3 regions of the Lentzea sp. DG1S-22 genome follow, and region 2 is predicted to be linked to each of the others. Evidence: riboswitches for the same ligand, from Rfam matches in the RefSeq annotation. Region 2 holds a riboswitch; each other region holds the start of a gene.
The links. A riboswitch is a leader RNA that binds a small molecule or an ion and turns the genes downstream of it on or off. The one in region 2 is predicted to bind S-adenosylmethionine.
Positions count from the first base shown of each region.

Region 1 (6,940 bases), 3.2 Mb from region 2:
ACGTTCACCGTCCAGTGCCACGACGCCCTGGCCTCGTCGGTGGTGCCGGCACTGGTCGGCAGGATCGCGGAGCAGGCTCCCGGCGTGCGGCTGCGGGTGCTCGCCGAGCACTCCGCCGACACCGACGACCTGCGGCACGGCCGGGTCGACCTGGAGCTCGGCGGTGGTGCTCCCGACCTCCCCGAGTTCCGCTCGGAGACGCTCGGCACCGACCCGCTCGAGGTGGTCGCGCGGTCCGGCCACCCGTGCACCGACCTGGACCTGCGCTCCTACGCCGAGCACCCGCACGTGCTGGTCTCCCGGCGCGGACGGCTCACCGCCCCGATCGACGACCTGCTGGCCGCGCAGGGCCTGCGGCGGCGGGTGATCGCGACCGTGGCCACGGTGCACTCCGCCCTGCAGATCGCGGCCGCGAGCGACGCGCTGGTGACCACCACGGCGATCCTCTGCCGCCCGCTGATCGAGGCGTTCGGGCTGGTCACCCACCCGTTGCCGGCCGAGTCGCCGGAGGCACCGGTCAACTGCAACTGGCACCAGCGCTACGACTCCGACCTCGCCCACGCCTGGCTGCGCGACCAGGTGCGGACGACCGTCCAGGACGTTCTAGGCCGCTAGCGGCAACGCGACCGAGCCGGCGAACCGCGGCTGCTCGGCCTCGTCGAGCATGGCCGCCGCCACGGTGTCGCGACTGATCTTGACGCCCAGGTCGAACGGGGGCGCGGCGTCGAGACCGACCGTGCGGCCGGGACCGGACGGTTCGTCGCTCAGCACCCCTGCGTGGAAGACGGTGCCGCCGGCGGAGAGCACGGCGTTGTCGGCCGCGACCTTGTCGGGGATGCGGTCGCCGAAGAACTTCCACAGCACCTCGGCACCCGGACCCGCCGCGTCGGCGGACGGACCCGTTCCGTAGGCGCCGAGCCAGACGATCCGGCGCGGTCCGGCGGCGATCACGGCCCGGGCGCCGTCGTGCAGCACGCCGGGCACGTCGGTGCCGAGCCCGGACACCACGACGGAGTCCGGGAAGACGACCGCGGCGATGCTCGCGGGGTCCGTCACGTCGCCCGCCACCTTGCGGAGGTTCTCGTGGTCGAGGCCGATCCGCCGCGGGTCGCGGGCGACGGCCGTGACGGTGTGGCCGCGGCCGAGGGCCTGCCGGGCCAGCGCGAGACCGGTCCGTCCGGAGGCTGCGAGAACGATGAGGTTCATGCCGAGAACGCTATGGAGCACACCGATTGACATCAAGTGCAACGTCGTCAACCGGTGATTTACCCAGACGCAATCAGCCCTCGTCGCGCAGCTTCTCCAGCGCCGCGGCCAGGTCGTCCGGGTAGTCCGAGGTGAACGCGACCCACTCGCCGGTGCCGGGGTGGTGGAACCCGAGCTGGCGCGCGTGCAGCCACTGCCGCGACACCCCGAGGCGCTTGGCCAGCGTCGGGTCGGCGCCGTACGTCAGGTCGCCCACGCACGGGTGGTGCAGCGCCGAGAAGTGCACGCGGATCTGGTGGGTGCGCCCGGTCTCCAGGTGCACCTCGACGAACGACGCCGCGCGGAACGCCTCGATCACCTCGTAGTGCGTGATGGAGGGCTTGCCGGAGTTCATCACGGCGAACTTGTAGTCGTGCTTCGGGTGGCGGTCGATCGGGGCGTCGATGGTGCCCTTGATCGGGTCAGGGTGGCCCTGCACGATCGCGTGGTAGACCTTGTCGACGGTCCGCTCCTTGAAGGCGTGCTTCAGCGCGGAGTAGGCCGACTCGGACTTCGCGACGACCATGACGCCGGTCGTGCCGACGTCGAGCCGGTGCACGACGCCCTGGCGCTCGGCGGCACCGGACGTGGCGACGCGGTGGCCCGCGGCGGCGAGCCCGCCCACCACGGTCGGCCCGGTCCAGCCCGGCGACGGGTGCACGGCGACACCGACGGGCTTGTCGACGACGATGATGTCGTCGTCCTCGTGGATGATCTCCAGGCCCTCGACGGGGATCGCCTGCACGGTGATCGGCTGCGGCGGCGCCGGCAGCGTGATCTCGAGCATCGCCCCGGCCGTCAGCCGGTCGGACTTGCCGACGACGCGGCCGTTGACCAGCACCTCGTCCGCGTCGGCGATGGCAGCGACGGCCGTGCGCGAGAGGCCCAGGAGCTTCGCGAGGCCGGCGTCCACGCGCATGCCGTCCAGACCGTCGGGAATCGGCAGCGTTCGGTATCCGCTCAAGCGGGGTCCTCGACCTTCTTCTCCTTGTGAACCGTCCCGTCGTAGTCGTGCTGCAGGAGCGCCAGCACGATGATCGTGGCGCCACCGCCGACGATCGCCATGTCGGCGACGTTGAACACCGGCCACACACGGCCGAACGGGTCGAAAAGCGACAGGAAGTCCACCACGTGGCCGCGCATCGGCCCCGGCTCGCGGAACAGGCGGTCGGCGAGGTTGCCGACGGCGCCGCCCAGCACCAGGCCCAGGCCGACGGCCCAGCCCTGCGAGCGGAGGTTGCGCGAGATCCAGAGGATGAACCCGACGACGCCCAGCGCGATCAGCGCCAGGATCCACGTCCAGCCCTCGGCGAGGCCGAAGGCGGCACCGGGGTTGCGGACGAACGTCAGGTAGAGCGCGCCCCCGAAGACCTTGATCGGGTCGGCACCCTCGAGGAACGCCACGGACAGGACCTTGGTGAGCACGTCCAGGGCCAGCACGCCGCCGGCCAGCACCGCGAGGAGCGTGGTCTTCGGCTCCGGCAGCGAGCCGGTGATCGAGAAGCCCTCCTCGTCGTCCTCCGCCTCCGCGGGGGACTCGGCCTCGGCGGGCTCCTCGGCCGCGACCACGGTCGCCTCGGCCGTCCCGGGCTCGCTGACCTGCACCTCGGCAGGCGGTTCAGCGGCCTTCCCGGAGACCTTCTCCGCGGCCTTGGACTCGTCACTCACCAGGTCATTGTCCACTACCGGGACTACGCGAGGAACGGCGGCAGGGTTCGGCCGTCGTCCTCGGGCACCCAGCGGCCGTCGCGCCGGGTGTAGGTCCACTTCGGACCTTCGGTGACGAGCGTGCGCAACGCCGCCACCAAGCGGTCGACGTGCTCGGCCGTCGTGCCGAGGCCGATCGACGCGCGCACGGCACGCTGTTCGTGCGATCCGGCCTTCTTCACCAGGCGACTCACGATCACGTGCGCGCAGAACGCGCCGTCGCGGACACCGATGCCGTACTCGGCGGAGAGCGCCGCCGCGAGGAAGCCCGCGTCGAAACCGCTGATCGTGAAGCTCACGACGCCGACCTTGTCGGCGTCGGTCAGGATCGACAGCTCGCGGAAGCCGGGAACCGTGCGCAGGCCGTCCCGCAGGCGCGTCAGCAGCTCCTGCTCGTGCGCGACCGTCTGCTCCCAGTGCCGCGACAGGATCTCGCAGGCCGCCGCGAGGGCGTGCACGCCGACGACGTTCGGGCTGCCGGCCTCGTGCCGCTCGGGCACGGCGGACCACGCGACGCCCAGGCGGTCGCCGTGGTCGGTGACCTTCGAGGTCGCGCCGCCGCCGACGAGGTACGGCTGGGCCTGCTGCAACCAGTCGGCACGGCCGACCAGCACGCCGGCGCCGAACGGCGCGTAGATCTTGTGCCCGGAGAAGGCCACGTAGTCGACGCCCAGCTCACGGGCGTTGATCGGGCGGTGCGGGGCGAGCTGCGCGGCGTCGAGCGCGATGCGCGCGCCGTGGCGGCGGGCGAGGTTCGCGAACTCGGCGACCGGCCACAGCTCCCCCGTGACGTTGGACGCCCCGGTGACGATCACGAGCCGAGGGCCGACCGGGGCGGCGGCGAGAGCCCGGTCCAGCGCCACCACCGCGGCGCCGGACGAAGACGGAGCGGGAACGCGCTGGACGTTCGGCCCGCGCCACGGCAGCAGCGCCGCGTGGTGCTCGCTGTCGAACAGGACGACCGCGGTGTTGCGGGGAACGCTGCGCGCCAACAGGTTCAGCGAGTCGGTGGTGTTGCGGGTGAAGACGACGGTGTCGGAGGGGTGCGCGCCGACGAACCTGCGGACGCGGTCGCGCGCCTGCTCGTAGACGCGGGTCGAGACCTGGGAGGCGAACCCGGCACCGCGGTGCACGCTGGCGTACCAGGGCAGCAGCTCGTCGACGGCGTCGCGCACCTCCTGCAGGCAGGGCGCCGACGCCGCGTGGTCGAGGTTGGCGTAGGTGACGCGCTCTCCGGTCACCAGGGGAACCCGCAGGTCGGCACCGACGACGGCCGGGACGGAAGTGGTGGTTCCAGGGGTGATCGCGAGCGTCATCGAGCTGCCTCCGAGGCCAGGGGCCCCGTGTCGCGAAGGCCCGCGCTTGACCGGCGCCCCACGCGCCGGACCAGGTCCTCACCAAGGGCACCCCACCGCGGTTGGAGGGTTGCCGGCCAGCAAGCTTGGGCTTGACGCTGGCTCTCATGACCTGCCGACGACGTTAGCGGAGGGTGACGCGCTCGTCGACACCCGATTCACATGCTGGGAAGGCTCGCAGACCGATCATTCGCCGGTCTCGCCCTTCCAGCGCGCGTAGCGGCCGGCCCTGTCGACGGCTCGAACGCGCCGTTCAGCGGCTTCGCGCGCCTCCTCCGTCGTCACGATGAGCAACTGGTCCTCGGTCTGGAGCCGGGTCGTCGGTTGTGGCGTGAAACTCTTCCCGCCGCGCACCACGAGGCTCACCGTGGCGCCGCCGGGCAGCCTCAGCTCGGACATGTAGACGCCGTGCAGCTTCGACCCGCGCTGGATGTGCACCTGCAGCAGCTCGGCGCCGAGCTCGTCGAGCGGCGAGGAGTCGACCTGGACCTCCAACGCCTCCCCCGTCTTCACCAGCCCCAGTCGGCGCGCGAGGAACGGCAGCGTCGTGCCCTGCACGATCGTCAGGATGATGACCAGCAGGAACACCACGTCGACCAGCTGCCGCGCGCCCTCGACCCCCTGGATCAGCGGGATCAGCGCGAACACGATCGGCACCGCGCCGCGCAGGCCGGACCACGAGAGGAACGCCTGCTCACGCCACGGCACCTTGAACGGCAGCGAGGCCAGCACCACCGACAACGGCCGGGCGACGAACGTCAGCACCACGCCCGCGACCAGCGCGGGGAACAGCACGTCGAGCAGCCGTGACGGCGAGGCGTAGAGGCCGAGCAGGACGAAGAGCCCGATCTGGGCCAGCCAGCCGAGACCTTCGGCGAACGAGAGCGTGTCGGCGCGGTGCGGCAGGCGGGCGTTGCCGAGCACCAGCGCGGCGACGTAGGTGGCGAGGAAGCCGGAGGCGTGCGCGAGGTCGCCGGCCGTGTAGGCCATCACGCACACGGCCACGGTGGCGAGCGGGTAGAGACCGGTCGAGGGCAGCGCCGCGCGTCTCAGGCCCGCGGCGCCCAGGACGCCCAGCAGGACGCCGATGAGCGCTCCCGCGCCCAGTTCGTAGACCACCAGCAGCGGCGCGGTCCACGAGATCCGGTCCGAGGACGCCAGCAGCACGACGGCGATGTAGACCGGTGCGTCGTTGAGACCGGACTCCAGTTCGAGCGCGCCCGTGAGCCGCGCCCCGACACCCAACGACCGCAGGACGCTGAACACGGCCGCGGCGTCGGTGGACGACAGCACCGCTCCCCAGAGCAACGCGATCCGCCAGTCGAGGCCGAGCAGGAAGTGCAGTGCCGTACCGGTGACGGCGACGCTCACCACAACGGCCACTGTGGACAGTGCGACCCCCAGCCACAGCGAGGGTTTCACCGCGCTCCAGCGGGTGGTGATGCCGCCCTCGGTCAGGATCAGCACCAGTGCGGCGATGCCGAGGGACTGCGTGAGGCCGGCGTCGTCGAACCTGATGCCGAAGACGGACTCGCCGAGGAGCACGCCGATGCCGAGGTACAGCAACAGCGAGGGCAGGCCGAGGCGAGTCGACACCCGCACCGCGATCACGGAGATCAGCAGCACGACGGCACCGACACCCAGAACGACCGTGACGTCACCCACCCGGACCATTCTGGTTGATCACCATCGATTCCGACGAATCAGACGAGTCAACAACTCCAGCCGTTCGCCCCTAGCGGGGTCATGCACGACGGAGCATGTTGATCAGTGGCTCAATCCCAACCCTGCACGGAGTTGAACCATGAGGATCCTGATCGCACTGGCGGCCGCCTTGACGATGGCCGGAGCAACCACGGCGCAAGCCGCCGCACCGTCGGCACTGGCGGCGCCCGACATCAACGTGGCGAACGTGCAAGCCCACCTCAACCAGTTCCAGTCCATCGCGAACGCCAACGGCGGCAACCGCGCCCACGGACGTCCGGGGTACCTGGCCTCGGTCAACTGGGTGAAGGGCAAGCTCGACGCGGCGGGCTTCACCACCCGCGTCCAGTCGTTCACCTACAACGGCGCCACCGGCTACAACCTGATCGCGGACTACCCCGGCGGCGACACCAACAACACGGTCATGCTCGGCGGCCACCTCGACAGCGTCACGTCGGGCCCCGGCATCAACGACAACGGCACGGGGTCCGCGTCCCTGCTCGAGGTCGCCCTGCAGATGAGGGCGACGGGCTTCCAGCCGACCAAGCACGTGCGGTTCGGCTGGTGGGGCGCCGAGGAGCTCGGCCTGCGCGGGTCGACGTTCTACGTGAACTCGCTGAGCACCACCGACCGGTCGAAGATCAAGGCATACCTGAACTTCGACATGACCGGCTCGCCCAACCCCGGCTACTTCGTCTACAGCGCCTCCGGCCAGCCCTCCGGCTCGCTCGCGCTGCAGCAGCGGCTCCAGGCGGGCTTCACGGCGCTCAACGTCCAGACCGAGCTGACCAGCGTCGGCGGCCGCTCCGACCACGCGGCGTTCGCCCGCGCGGGCATCCCGGTCGGCGGCACCTTCACCGGCGCCGAGGGCATCAAGACCGCGGCCCAGGCGCAGAAGTGGGGCGGCACGGCCGGCCAGGCCTACGACC
Region 1 covers NZ_CP143276.1:7,672,296-7,679,235, reverse strand. The annotation lists gene V1227_RS36555 (LysR family transcriptional regulator) at 1-615, shown strand, start outside; gene V1227_RS36550 (NAD(P)-dependent oxidoreductase) at 604-1,206, opposite strand; gene V1227_RS36545 (RluA family pseudouridine synthase) at 1,280-2,164, opposite strand; gene lspA (signal peptidase II) at 2,206-2,913, opposite strand; gene V1227_RS36535 (aminotransferase class V-fold PLP-dependent enzyme) at 2,937-4,268, opposite strand; SAM riboswitch class IV at 4,306-4,420, opposite strand; gene V1227_RS36530 (potassium/proton antiporter) at 4,494-5,972, opposite strand; gene V1227_RS36525 (M28 family metallopeptidase) at 6,112-6,940, shown strand, end outside.
Region 1: linked by a shared signal. The riboswitch ahead of V1227_RS36535 (aminotransferase class V-fold PLP-dependent enzyme) and the one ahead of thrC (threonine synthase) in region 2 are both predicted to bind S-adenosylmethionine.

Region 2 (6,940 bases):
ACCCGATGCCATCCGGTCCAGTCCGGCCCAGCCCAATCCCGCTTAGCCAGGTGGAGCCAAGTCCTGTGCCGCCAAGCCCGGCGCAGCCCGGCCCGGCTCCAGCCGTGGCGGTCCCGCCGAGTCCAGTCCCGCCCAGCCCAGTCCCGCCCAGCCCAGTCCCGTCCGGCTCAATCCCACCCAGCCCAATCCCACCCAGCCAGGTGCCGCCCAGCCAGGTGCCGCCCAGCCAGGTGCCGCCCAGCCCGGCTCCAGCCGTAGCGGTGCCGTCCGGTCCAGCCCTGCCCAGCCGGGGGCAGCTCAGCCCCGTGCCGCCGAACCCGGCCCCACCCAACTCGGCCCCACCCAACTCGGCCCCACCCAACTCGGCCCCAGCCGCCCCCGAAAAGCGCGCCTGCCGGTTGTGCGCGGCAACCATCCACCCGTAGATCGGAGTCATCCCATGCCGTCCGTCCGCATCACCCGCTCGCTTCATGCCGAGCCCAGGTCGCACGACCACAAGAGCCGCAGCACGCAAATCCAGCCGCACGACGCCCCAGGCGAGGTGCCGAACGTTCCCCAGCCACGCCAAGGCAGTCCAAGCCGTGCCTCCGATCCGCCGAGCGGCCTGGGAAGCACCCCGTGGCCCGCAAGCACCCGGTAGCCCAGGACTACCGCCTGGTCCCCGCCGCGGCGGCGGTGTGGGCGACCGCGGTCGCCGGCCTCTTCCTGAGCTGGCAGGCGGCAGTGAGCACCGGCGTGGCGGCAGGCGCCATCGGCCTGGCCGCGTGGCGCAGGGCGTGGTGGAACAGGACCTGCGCGATAGCCCTGCTGATCTCGGGCCCGGTGGCAGCGGCCTGGGTCGGCGGCCACGTCCTGCGGGCGGAATCCCACCCGTTCCGCCTGGCGGCGAACGAAGGCCGCAGCACCACCCTCACCGTCGAGATCGTCACCAGGCCGAAGGGCATCAGGGCCGAGGGCTTCGCGAGCCACCAGGCAGGCGTGGACAACGTCGTGGTCAAAGCAACCGCGGACGGCGCGCAACTGGTGCTGCTGGCTCCGGCAGCCAAGTGGCGAGACCTGCTGCCCGGCCAGAAGGTCACGGTCAAGGGCACGCTCGCCCCGCCCAGAGGCGGCGATCTGGCGTCAGCCCTGCTGAGAGTGAGAGGTCCGCCGGCAGACCTACAACCGCCACCGGTCTGGCAGAGCTGGGCGGACGACCTCCGCGACGGCCTGGCCAAAGCCAGCCGGGTGCTGGACGACGAGGAGGCCGGGCTCCTGCCGGCGCTCGTCGTGGGCGACACCGAGCAGATGGTGCCGCGCATCGTCGACGAGTTCCGCACGGCCGGTCTGGCCCACCTGCTCGCGGTGAGCGGGGCGAACCTGGCCATCGTGTGCGGCGCGGTCTACCTGCTGACCAGACGGCTCGGACCGCGCAAGGCCGCCGTCGCGGCGATGGTGGCGCTGGTCGGGTTCGTGATCCTGGCAGGACCGGAGCCGAGCGTCCTCAGGGCCGCGGTCATGGGCGCCGTCACGTTGCTGGGGCTGGTGCTGGGCCGGGAACGCTCGGCGGTGCCGAGCCTGGCGGCAGCGGTCCTCGTCCTGGTGCTCCACGACCCGGCGCTGGGCGGTGAGCCGGGCTTCGCGTTGTCCGTGGTGGCGACGGCGGCGTTGGTGCTCATCGCGCCGAGGTGGGCACAAGCGCTCAAACAGCGTGGCGTGCCGAACGGACTGGCCGAGGCTGTGGTCGTGCCAACGGCCGCGAGCCTGGCCACGGCTCCGCTGGTGGCGGGGCTGTCCGGGCAGGTGAGCCTGGTCTCGGTGCTGGCCAACCTGGTCGCCGGGCCGGTGGTCGCGCCGGCGACGGTGCTGGGCGTGGTCGCAGCGGTCGTGGCGCCGTTCTCACCCCGCGCGGCCGAACTGGTGACGCACGTGGCCGGTCCGGCGGTGACGTGGCTGATCCAGGTCGGACGCCAGGCGTCGACCGTGCCCGGCGCGGCGGTCGGCTGGCCGGACGGCTGGACCGGAGCGCTCGCGCTGGCCGCCGTCACGGCGGTGGTCGTGTTGTTGCTGCGGCTGAAGAAGTCGCGGACGTTGGTGGTTGCCGTGCTCGTCGGCGGCTTCGTGGTGCTGGTGCCGATGCGAGTCGTCGCACCGGTCTGGCCACCGGACGGCTGGAAGGTCGTCAGTTGCGACGTGGGCCAAGGCGACGCGCTCGTCCTGGCCACCGACGTCGCGGACACGGCGGTCCTGGTCGACACCGGACCGGATCCCGGCGCGGTTGACCGGTGCCTGAAGACGTTGGGGATCACCAAGATCCCCCTCGTGGTCCTCACCCACCTGCACGCGGATCACGTCGGTGGCCTGGAAGCCGCGCTCACCGGACGTGCGGTGGGAGCGATCGCGGTGGGCCCGCTCAAAGAACCCGAGTGGGCCTGGAGGGAGGTCGGCAGACGAGCCCGCGCCCAGAACGTGCGGGTGGTGGAACCGAAGGCAGGGGAGCGCTTCGCCCTGCCAGGCCTGGACCTGGAGGTGATGGGCCCCAGGCGCCCGCCGGTCGCCGAGGCCGAGAACACGACGGTGAACGACTACTCGCTCGTGCTCAAAGCCCACACGAGAGCAGGCCGAGTGCTGCTCACCGGCGACGTCGAACTGGCCGGCCAAGCCGCGTTGCTGGGAGAGCGGGACCTGACCGCGGAGGTGCTCAAAGTGCCGCACCACGGCTCCCGCTACTCGCTGCCCGCGTTCCTCAAGGCCGTGCGGCCCCAGATAGCGCTCGTCAGCGTCGGCACGGGCAACCGCTACGGCCACCCGAGCCCGCACGTGATCGACGTGCTGCGAACGGGAGGCGCCTTGGTGCTGCGCACGGACAAGGACGGAGACCTGGCGGTGCTGCCGGGGAACCGCATCGTACGAAGGAGAAGAGATGGTCTGGATCAGGCTGTTCAACGCGCGCTACCCGATCCCCGGCGGCACGCCGGGCCTCGCATGGGCGCTGTGGCAGATGAACTACGCGGCGACCCCGTGGCCGCACGACGAACTCAAACCCGATTTCGCCTACTACATCTGCGAAACACTCGAAGACGGCACCCGCGCCGTCACGTACAAGGCGACCACCACCCACGTGCTGTCGCCCACCAAGGCGGAGAAGCCGGAAGAGGCGTACGACCTCATCGCCGAGCACGTGTTCGACGACGACCTGCGCATCGCCCCGGACGTCTGGCACGACTACCACTACAACGCCCTGAAGGCGGAAGCCCCGTGGCCGCAACGGATCGCGGCCTGGCGCGCAACCGTGGAGGCGGTCGGACCGCACGTGGTGGACGGCCTGCGGCGCTTCCCGCGCACGGGCTGGCTGAAGACGGACGCGATCGCCTTGTGAACCAATGTTCCCTGTCGAGATCACGTTGTGCCGCAACGGATAGGCATCCCGACAGGGCTGCGCGCTTCCGGAGCAGCCCATCTCTTGAACGAGACGTTCACCTACGGCTCCGGAGACGCAGTCTCGTCCCCGGAGCCGGAAAGGAGGTGACTACCCCAGCGCCTTGATCACTGCCTCGGCCGACGGCGGCACCGTCGCACGAGGGCCGATCGTGTCGCCGAGCGCGTCGAGGGTCTTGAGGCCGTCGCCGGTGATCAGCAGCACGGTCTCGGCGTCCGGGTCGAGCTGGCCCGACTCGATCAGCTTCTTCGCCGTCGCGACGGTCACGCCGCCGGCGGTCTCGGCGAAGATGCCCTCGGTGCGGGCGAGGAGCTTGATGCCCTCGACGACCTCTTCGTCGGTGACGTCCTCGATGGCACCGTTGGTGCGGCGCACCGCGTCGAGCACGTACGGGCCGTCGGCCGGGGCGCCGATCGCCAGCGAGCGGGCGATCGTGTCCGGGCGGACCGGGCGGATGACGTCGTGGCCCGCCTTGAAGGCGGCCGAGATCGGGGAGCAGCCGGTGGCCTGCGCGCCGAACACCTTGTACGGCGTGGCCTCGACGAGGTCGAGCTGGCCGAGTTCGCGGAACGCCTTGTCGACCTTGGTGAGCTGCGAGCCGGACGCGATCGGCACGACGATCTGGTCGGGCAGGCGCCAGCCGAGCTGCTCGGCGACCTCGTAGCCGAGCGTCTTCGAGCCCTCCGCGTAGTACGGGCGGACGTTGACGTTCACGAACGCCCAGTCCTCGTTCTCCGCGGCGAGCTCCTGGGCGAGGCGGTTGACGTCGTCGTAGTTGCCGTCGACGGCGATCAGGGCGCCCTCGTAGACGGCGCTCATGAGGATCTTGGCGCGCTCGAGGTTGGAGGGCACGAGGACGACCGACCGCCAGCCCGCGCGGGCGGCGGCCGCGGCGACAGCGTTCGCCAGGTTGCCGGTCGACGGGCAGGCCAGCACCTTGAAGCCGAGCTCGCGGGCGGCGGCGAGCGCGACGCCGACGACGCGGTCCTTGAACGAGTGGGTGGGGTTGCCGGTGTCGTCCTTGACCCAGATCTTGCGGACGCCCAGTGCCTTGGCGAGGTTGTGCGCCTCGACGAGGCGGGTGCCGCCGGGGTCGGTGTTCGGGTGCTGTTCCACAGTGGACGGAACGGGGAGGAGGCCGCGGTAGCGCCAGATCGACCTGGGGCCGGCTTCGATGTCCTCGCGCCGGATCTTCCCGAAGTCGTAGGCCACTTCCAGTGGCCCGAAACACTCCAGACAGGCGTACTCGGGAGCGAGAGGGGTTTCGTTGCCGCACTCACGGCACAGCAGCGCGCGGGCGGGGCCGAGGTCGAACTTGGTGCTCGTCGGCACAGAGACAGCAGTCATCGCGAGGTATCTCCTCATCTTTCCCGCGAAATCGAACGGGTCGGAATTGGCACCGTGATCGTCTGCACTCAGATGCGCGCACAGGTGTGCACACAGCGCTGACGCCGGTTGCCGGGGCTTCTTCGGGCCGGTCCCTCTGCCCCTCTGGATGAGCGGTGTTCAGTTGTGGCCACCAAGCTACGGCACCGGTCCGCCGCTGAGCCACCGTCGTCCACGATCCGGGACGTGGAAGGATGCGGAACGTGAGCGCACCGGAGTCACTGCACCTCGTCGTCGGCGAGGAGGAGCTGCTGGTCGAACGTGCTGTTCGGGCGGCTCTCGAGGCCGCACGCGAGGTCGATCCGAACGCCGACCTGACCCGCGTCCAGGTGACTGATCTCACGCCTCCGGAGCTGGCCGAACTGGTGAGCCCGTCGCTGTTCGCGGAGGGCCGCGTGATCGTCCTGCAGAACGCGCAGGACATCAGCAAGGAAGTCGCCGACACGGTGCTCTCCTACGTGAAGGCGCCTGCGGACGGGGTCACGCTCGTCGTCCTTCACACGGGTGGTGGCCGCAGCAAGGCCGCCAAGGACCTGCCCGGTCAGCTGAAGAAGGCCGGTGCCGCGGTCACGGAGTGCGGCAAGGTCACGAAGTCCGCCGAGCGCGAGGCGTTCGTGCGCAACGAGGTGAGGCAGGCGGGCGGCAAGATCGACCCGGAGGCCGTCGCCACGCTCATCGACGCCGTGGGCACGAACCTGCGCGAGCTCGCCGCGGCGGCCTCGCAGCTCGTCTCCGACACCGACGGCAAGGTGACGGTCGAGGAGATCCGCCGCTACCACCAGGGCAAGGCGGAGGTGACCGGGTTCGCCGTCGCGGAGAAGGCCGTCACCGGTGACCGCGCGGGTGCCATGGAGGCGCTGCGTTGGGCGATGCAGCTCGGTGTGCCGCACGTGCTGGTCGCGGACGCGCTGGCGGATGCGGTGCGCACGGTCGCGCGCGTGTCCGCGGTGGGGCGGGCCGACCCGTTCAGCCTGGCCGGCCCGCTCGGCATGCCGCCGTGGAAGATCAAGAAGGCCCAGGCCCAGTCGCGCGGCTGGGACCAGTCGGGTCTCGCCGACGCGATGCAGGTGGTCGCCGGTCTGAACGCCGACGTGAAGGGCGTCGCGGCCGACGCCGACTACGCGCTGGAACGCGCGGTGCTCCGGATCGTCGCCGCGCACGGCCGCCGCTGACCGGAGGAGGTCACCGCGGGATCCCGATCAGGTACTGGGCTCCCGTGAAGCCGGGCTCGACGCCGATCGTCCACGTGAACGACTCGGTGCGGTCGAGGCCGTCGACGATCCGGCGCAGTTCCGCGCGCCCGTACATGCGCAGGAACGACACGACGCTGTCGAAGAACATCATGAACGGCAGCACCGGCACGACGTAGGTGAGCAGCAGGCGCAGCAGGTAGCGCGGCAGGGGATTGCGCTGGAACGGCGCCGCCACCAGCACGGCCAGCGTCAGCAGGAACGGGAAGAACACCGGGTAGACGAACGACCGCTTGGTGTCCACGACGACGATCGGCTGCCGGGTGTCGACGGCGTTCTGCAGCATCCGCGCGGCGAGCGCGGGCGGGAAGTGGTGGAAGGCGCCGTAGATCGTGCGCGTCCCCTCGACCCGGCAGTCCGTGGCGTCGACCGAGGTGGGCACGTGGTCCACCGAGCAGCACGAATCGCGCAGCCGGCGCCGGTTCTCGGCTTCCACGCGTTCGAACGCGCGCACGTTCGGCACCAGGTCCGTCAGCGTGACGTGGGTGTGGACGCCTTCCGCGTGCAGCCGGCGCTGGATGAGCGGTACCGGTCCGCCGGAGCCCGCGCACAGGTCGACGATCCGGTGGTCCGCGCCCGACCGGTGGTCCGCGCCCGACCGGTGGTCCGCGCCCGACCGCAGCGCCCGTGCCAGTGGCCGTGAGTACTCCCGCGCCGCGTCCGTCAGCCGGTAGATCGTGGTGATCGACTCGGTGTGCAGGGTCCGCAGCACGGGCGGGGTGCCTTCGAGGTCGTGGAGTTCGACGAACTGAATGCGCGGCAGCGAGTCCATGGGAACTACGCCTACACCAGGAACGCGAAAGGGCTCCACCTCCCGGAGGAGGTGGAGCCCTTTGCGGAAGCTCGAGGCTCCGCGAGCGAGATCAGCCCTCGATCTTGTTCGCGC
Region 2 covers NZ_CP143276.1:4,450,870-4,457,809, reverse strand. The annotation lists gene V1227_RS20325 (DNA internalization-related competence protein ComEC/Rec2) at 619-3,525, shown strand; gene thrC (threonine synthase) at 3,509-4,765, opposite strand; SAM riboswitch class I at 4,777-4,920, opposite strand; gene holA (DNA polymerase III subunit delta) at 5,008-5,976, shown strand; gene V1227_RS20310 (hypothetical protein) at 5,987-6,826, opposite strand; gene rpsT (30S ribosomal protein S20) at 6,918-6,940, opposite strand, start outside.

Region 3 (6,940 bases), 870 kb from region 2:
ACCGCGGTTGGCGTCGTCGATCCCCACCCGAGCTTTCCCGCCGGTGCGCTGACCATCACGCCCGCGGACGTGCTCGAGGTGCTCGGACCGGACGCGGACGACCTGCTCGCCTCGGCCAACGTCGACGTCGACGAGCTGATCCGTCTCATCAACGCCGAGACGACGATCATGCCGCCCCTCGTCCTCCCGTCGGAGGAAGAGGAGAAGAGCGACCCGCAGCTGCTCGTCAAGGCCGCCACGAACTGGAAGCGCCGCTTCCTCAAGGGCGCGGTCGCCGCGGTCCTCGTGTCGATCTCCGGCGGCGGCGTGACCGCGATGGCGATGGACAAGTCGCTGACCGTCGAGGTCGACGGCGCGCTGCAGACCGTCCACTCCTACGAGGGCACGGTCGGCGAGGTCCTGGCGGAAGAAGGCATCGTCGTCGGTGAGCACGACGCCCTGTCCCCGTCGCTGAACGCCCCGATCTCCGACGGCGGCAAGATCAGCCTCGACCGCGGCCGCCTGCTCAAGATGAGCGTCGACGGCCAGGCCCGCGAGGACTGGGTCCGCTCCGTCACCGTCGAGGAAGCCGCCAAGCAGCTCGGCGTGAACCTCGAAGGCGCGTGGATGTCCGCGCCCGGCTCGCAGGACGTGCCGCTCGAGGGCATGAACCTCGAGGTCAAGACCAGCAAGACCATCAAGCTGTTCGACGGCGCGAACCCGGTCCGCGAGGTCAAGACCACCGCCCTCACCGTCGACGAGCTGCTGAAGTCCGAGAACCTCTCCCTCGGCCCCGAGGACGCCGTCTCGTCCGGTGCCGACGTGAAGCTCGCCACCGGCGCCGAGGTCTACATCTCCCGCACCGGCGTCACGGTCATCAACGTGAACGAGCCGGTCGCCGCGCCGGTCGAGAAGACCAACGACCCGAACATGAACGCGGGCGAGCAGAAGGTCGTCGACCCCGGCGCCGCCGGCGAGCAGATCTCCCAGTACCGCGTGACCGTGAAGAACGGCAAGGAGATCAGCCGCGAGAAGCTGGGCAGCAAGGTCACCAAGGAGCCGAAACCCAAGAAGATCGTCGTGGGCACCAAGCCCCTCCCCGGCGGCGAGGTCTGGGACCGCCTCGCCAAGTGCGAAGCGGGCGGCAACTGGGCCATCAACACCGGCAACGGCTACTACGGCGGCCTGCAGTTCAACAAGAGCACCTGGGACGCCTACGGCGGCGCGGCCTTCGCCGCCTACCCGCACCAGGCGACGCGCGAACAGCAGATCGCCATCGCCACCAAGCTCCGCGACGGCCGCGGCGGCACGTACTCGGCGTGGCCGGGCTGCCGCGCCAAGCTCGGCCTGCCGTAGACCCGCGTCGCCTCCCCGTCCCCCGCACGAAGGCCGTCCTGGTTCGCCAGGGCGGCCTTCGCGGTTCCGCCCACCTGTGCCGTGTGCGGGTTTCCGGCCGCGGGCACCTCGGCTGCGGCTGACGGCGGTGAGCGGCCGCGCTGGAGGCGGTGAGGCGGGAGCCGGAGTTGGGCGAGCACCCGTGCCTTGTGCGGGGTTGGCGGTGCGAAGGGCTTGGCGCGGGCAGGCTCGCGCAAGGGTCCCCTCGAATTCGGCGTCCCCCGCGACCGACCGTACTCGGCGGGTCTGACAGTCCCGGGATGGTGGAACGGCGGGGCGGAGTCGAAGGCGAGCCGGCCTTCCGCCGGCCGCGATGGCGCCGAGCCGACCCGCGCGCCAAGCCGCCCCGTGGAGCACCCTCCCACTCGCCCCGGTGAGGGGTGACCAAGCCCCGGACCAGCAGCCTGAGAGAATGCCCGGGTGAGCCTGCTGGGACCCGCCGAAGTCCGCCGTCTAGCCGCCGAACTGGACATCCGCCCGACCAAGAAGCTGGGCCAGAACTTCGTGCACGACCCCAACACGGTCCGCAAGATCGTCGCGGCGGCCGGCCTGGCCGAGGACGACGTCGTCCTCGAGGTCGGTCCGGGCCTGGGCAGCCTCACCCTCGCCCTGCTCCCCAGCGCCAGCCAGGTCGTCGCGGTGGAGATCGACCCGCCGCTGGCGCGGAGGCTTCCCCGGACCGTCGCGGAGATGGACCCGGAGAACGCGAGCAAGTTGCACGTGGTCCTCAGGGACGCCATGAAAGTCACCCAAGAGGACCTGCCGGTGCAACCCACCGCGATCGTCGCCAACCTCCCGTACAACGTCGCGGTCCCGGTGGTCCTACACCTCCTGGCCGAACTCCCGAGCCTCCGGAAGGGTCTTGTCATGGTCCAGGCGGAGGTGGCCGACCGCATGGCCGCGAAGCCCGGGAGCAAGATCTACGGCGTCCCCAGCGTGAAGCTCGCCTGGTACGCCGAGGCGAAGAAGGCCGGCGCGATCGGCAAGAACGTGTTCTGGCCCGCGCCCAACGTCGACTCCGGGCTGGTGTGGTTCCAGCGCCACGAAAAGCCGTTGTCCACTGTGGATCGCAAGAAGCTCTTCGCGGTCGTCGACGCCGCGTTCGCGCAACGTCGCAAGACCCTCCGGGCCGCCCTCCGCGGGCACACCGCGAACGTCGACGAGGTGCTCGCCAAGGCGGGTGTCGACCCGCAGCTCCGGGGCGAGCAGCTGACGGTGATCGACTTCATCCGGATCGCCGAGGTCTAGGCCGGGGATCCTTCGGCCAACAGTGTGATCTGTCGAACGAATCGGATTCTGGCTTGCGCAACCGAACGTCCGTCCGGTTGACTGCTACTTGCCATCCGGAGCGACTGAGAGACCTGGCTCTACGACGTCGCAGCAACCACCCGCTGGATGCGGGCAGGTGCTAACGCCAGGACCGATGGAGGAGCACCATGGGTACCGTGCGAATGCTGACGCGCCGTCGAGTTGTCGACCAGTGCCGTCGCACCGCTTCTGCATGTCGTCGCCACCTCGTCTAGGGCGCCTTCTCAAAGTCCTCTGACGCGCACTCGATCGCGGAGTGGCGCACACACCTGAGCAGCAAACTTCGACCGCGCACGTCCGCGAACACCAGCGGACGAGGTGCCGTCGCGCGCAGCCGTGGAGCAGAAGTGATCACTGTCGAAAACCTCACCAAGTCCTTCCAGGGCGTCAGCGCCCTCAACGGCGTGACCCTCGACGTCGAGGCCGGCACCGTGCTCGGCGTCGTCGGCCCCAGTGGTGCCGGCAAGTCGACGCTCGCCCGCTGCGTCGCGCTGCTGGAGCGTCCCGACTCCGGGGCGATCCGCGTCGACGGCACCGACATCACGAGCCTCGACGGGTCGGCGCTGCGTGCCGCCCGTCGCCAGATCGGCGTTGTGCCGCAGGGGGATTCGCTGCTCCGCCAGCGCACCGCGGCCGGCAACATCGCGCTTCCGCTCGAGTCCGCCGGTGTGCCGGGGCCGCAGCGGCGCACCCGTGTCGGTGAGCTGCTGGACCTCGTCGGGCTGACCGACAAGGCCGGCGCGTACCCCGACCAGCTGTCCGGCGGGCAGCGCCAGCGCATCGCCGTGGCGCGTGCCCTCGCCGCCAACCCGTCCGTGCTCCTCGCCGACGAGCCCACGTCCGCCCTGGACCCGGAGACCACCGGTTCAGTGCTGACGGTGCTCGACCGTGCGCGCGCTGAGCTCGGTGTGACCGTGCTCGTCGTCACGCACGACATGGGCGTGGTCCGGAAGATCTGCGACGACGTCGCCGTGCTGGAGCAGGGCCGCGTCGTCGAACACGGCAAGGTGCTCGACCTGGTCAACGACCCGGTCAGCCGCACGAGCAGCGCCCTGCTGCCCGCCGTCGACCTGAACCCGATCAACGAGAGCAGCTACGACCGCGTCGCGGACGTCGTGCTCGTCGGGTTCGCCGCGGTCGGCGCGCTGCTGCCCGAGGCCGCGCACCGGTTCGGGGTCGAGCTCAACATCGTCGGCGGTGGCCTGACGCGTCTCGGGGAGACCCCGGTCGCGCGCTTCCGCCTGGGGCTGAACGGCGAACGTTCCGACTCCGCTCTCGAGTGGATCGGCGAGGCCGGAGGCGCTGTGCAGAGGTCCCTGAAGGGGCCGCAGGGAGTAGCTGCGTGAGGTCTGCAACACCCTGGTCCGACGTCGTCGCGTACCTCGTCGAGGCCACCGGGGAAACGCTGTACATGGTCGGCGTCTCCACCGTCATCGCAACACTGCTGGGAGTTCCCGTAGGTGTCTGGCTGCAGCTCACCGCCAAGGGCGGGCTGCGGCCGAACGCCGCGGTGCACAGGGTTCTGAGCTTCGTCACCGACCTCGGTCGCTCGATGCCGTTCATCGTGCTGCTCGTCGCGCTCACGTCGGTCACCCGGCTGATCGTCGGCGGTTCCATCGGCAGCACGGCGGTCATCGTGCCGCTGGCCGTGGGAGCGATCCCGTTCGTCGGGCGGCTGGTGCAGAACATCCTGTCCGAGGTGCACGTGACCGTGGTCGAGGCCGCGATCACCACGGGCGCCTCGACGTTGAAGATCGTGCGCAGCGTGCTGATCCGCGAGTCGATGCCCGCGCTGATCAACGCCATCGGCGTCACCGTGATCGCCCTCATCGGGTACTCGGCGATGGCGGGCGTGATCGGGGGCGGTGGCCTCGGCGACCTCGCGATCCGCGAGGGCTACCAGCGCTTCAACGACCGGATCCTGTGGAGCACCGTGGCGTGGCTCGCCGTGCTCACCACCGTGATCCAGCTCGGTTTCACCCGTGCCGCCCGTGCGTCCGACCGGCGCCGGCACGCCTCCGTCTAGACCCGTAGCGATTCTCAAAAGGAACGTCATGCGTATTCGTGCTGCCCTGATCGCAGTTGCTTTGTCCGGTGTGGCGGCTTTGTCTGCTTGCTCGTCCGGTGGTGGCTCGTCCGCCTCGGACACGCTGAAGGTCGGCGTCTCGCCGGTCCCGCACGCCCAGATCCTCGAGTACGTGGCCGACAACCTCGCCTCGTCGAAGGGTCTCAAGATCGAGGTCGTCGAGTTCACCGACTACGTGCAGCCGAACACGGCGCTGGTCGACGGGTCGCTCGACGCCAACTACTTCCAGACCGTCCCGTACCTGGAGACGTTCACCAAGGAGAGCGGCGCGGAGGTCGAGTGGGTCCAGCCGGTCCACGTCGAGCCGCTCGGCCTCTACTCCAAGAAGGCCAAGAAGCTCGACGAGCTGCAGAACGGCGCCAAGATCGCCGTCGCCAACGACGCCACGAACGAGGCCCGCGGCCTGAAGCTGCTGGAGGCGAACGGCCTGATCAAGCTCAAGGCCGTCGACCAGCCGACCGTGCGCGACATCGCGGAGAACCCCAAGAACCTGCAGTTCGTGCCGCTGGAGGCCGCTCAGCTGCCGCGTTCGCTGGAGGACACCGACGCCTCGGTCATCAACGGCAACTACGCCATCGACGCGGGCCTGAAGCCCGCCACCGACTCGCTCGCGCTGGAGAAGGCCGAGGGCAACCCCAACGCCAACGGCCTGGTGACGCGGACCGAGCTCAAGGACGACAAGCGCGTCAGGGACCTGGCGGAGCTCCTGGCGTCGCAGCAGGTCAAGGACTACATCAAGCAGACCTACAGCGGCTCGGTCATCCCGGTCTGACGGTGCTGCCGACCGGGGGAGGAGTCCGGGACCCCAGAACGCCCGTAGGCTGACGTGGTGCTCGCAGTCGTTCCACCCCCGGTCACGGTCCGCGTCCCGGCCAAGGTCAACCTGCACCTGGCCGTCGGTGACGTGCGCCCGGACGGCTACCACGACCTGGTGACGATCTTCCAGGCGCTGTCGCTGGTCGACGAGGTCACGGTCGCGGTCGCCGACGAGCCAGGCGTCGAGGTCCACGGGGAGGGCGCCGACCAGGTGCCCACCGGGGCCTCGAACCTCGCCTGGCGCGCGGTCCAGCTGCTCGCCGCGCACGTGGGCAAGGACCCGGACGACCCGAAGGTCCGCGTGGTCATCCGCAAGGCCATCCCGGTCGCGGGAGGCATGGCGGGGGGCAGCGCGGACGCCGCCGCGACGCTCGTGGGCCTGTCGTCGTTGTGGCGCCTCGACATCAGCCGCGACGAGCTGGCCGAACTGGCCGGGAAGCTCGGCGCGGACGTCCCGTTCGCCCTCTACGGCGGCACCGCGCTCGGCACCGGCCGCGGCGAGCGGATCGTGCCGGTGCTCGCCCGCCACCAGTTCCACTGGGTGCTGGCGTTCGACCGCCGTGGACTGTCCACTCCGGACGTCTTCGACGAGCTGGACCGCCTGCGCGCGGAGGGGGATCCGCCGCGCGTCGGCCCGGTCGAGGCCGTGCTGGAGGGGCTGTCCTCGGGAGACCCGCGCCAGCTCGCGCTGCTGCTCGGCAACGACCTGCAGGCCGCCGCGGTCTCGTTGCGGCCCAACCTGCGCCGCACGCTCCGCGCGGGCGTCGACGCGGGCGCGCTGGCCGGCATCGTGTCCGGCTCGGGCCCCACGACGGCGTTCCTGTGCGAGGACGGCGACACGGCCGTCCGGGTGGCCGCCGAGCTCGCCGGCGCGGGGGTGTGCCGGACGGTGCGCGTGGCGCACGGCCCGGTGCCCGGAGCGCGCGTGATCACGGCCGAGGAACCGAAGCCCACTCCGCCCGAGGTGCACGCCTAAGATCCTGTGGCGCCACGCGCGCCCCGGTGCGAAGCGCCCGTTCCAAACGGGGGCGATCTCGAATTCTCGGGGCGCGCGTGGCCCTGTCGCGGGGAGGCGAGGTGGGCAGACGGCTCCGGCACGAGCTGTTCCGGATGGTCGTGTCGGACCTGGTCGGGAACCACCCGAACCTCCACCCCGACCGCCTCGACCACTACGCAGGCCTGGTCCGCCGCAGCACGGTCGAGGACCCCGCGTGGACCGCCGCCCTGCTGCGCTGGGCCCGCCACGACGCCGGACTCGCCTGCACCGCGCACGCGGGCGCCGCCGAGTTCGTCGCGGCCCGCCTGGCCGCCGGCCTGCACGGCACCTCCCGCCAGGTGGTCGACTCCGTGCTCGCG
Region 3 covers NZ_CP143276.1:5,318,390-5,325,329, reverse strand. The annotation lists gene V1227_RS24620 (transglycosylase family protein) at 1-1,335, shown strand, start outside; gene rsmA (16S rRNA (adenine(1518)-N(6)/adenine(1519)-N(6))-dimethyltransferase RsmA) at 1,795-2,622, shown strand; SAM riboswitch class I at 2,711-2,804, shown strand; gene V1227_RS24610 (methionine ABC transporter ATP-binding protein) at 3,030-4,028, shown strand; gene V1227_RS24605 (methionine ABC transporter permease) at 4,025-4,708, shown strand; gene V1227_RS24600 (MetQ/NlpA family ABC transporter substrate-binding protein) at 4,737-5,540, shown strand; gene V1227_RS24595 (4-(cytidine 5'-diphospho)-2-C-methyl-D-erythritol kinase) at 5,598-6,560, shown strand; gene V1227_RS24590 (hypothetical protein) at 6,662-6,940, shown strand, end outside.
Region 3: linked by a shared signal. The riboswitch ahead of V1227_RS24610 (methionine ABC transporter ATP-binding protein) and the one ahead of thrC (threonine synthase) in region 2 are both predicted to bind S-adenosylmethionine.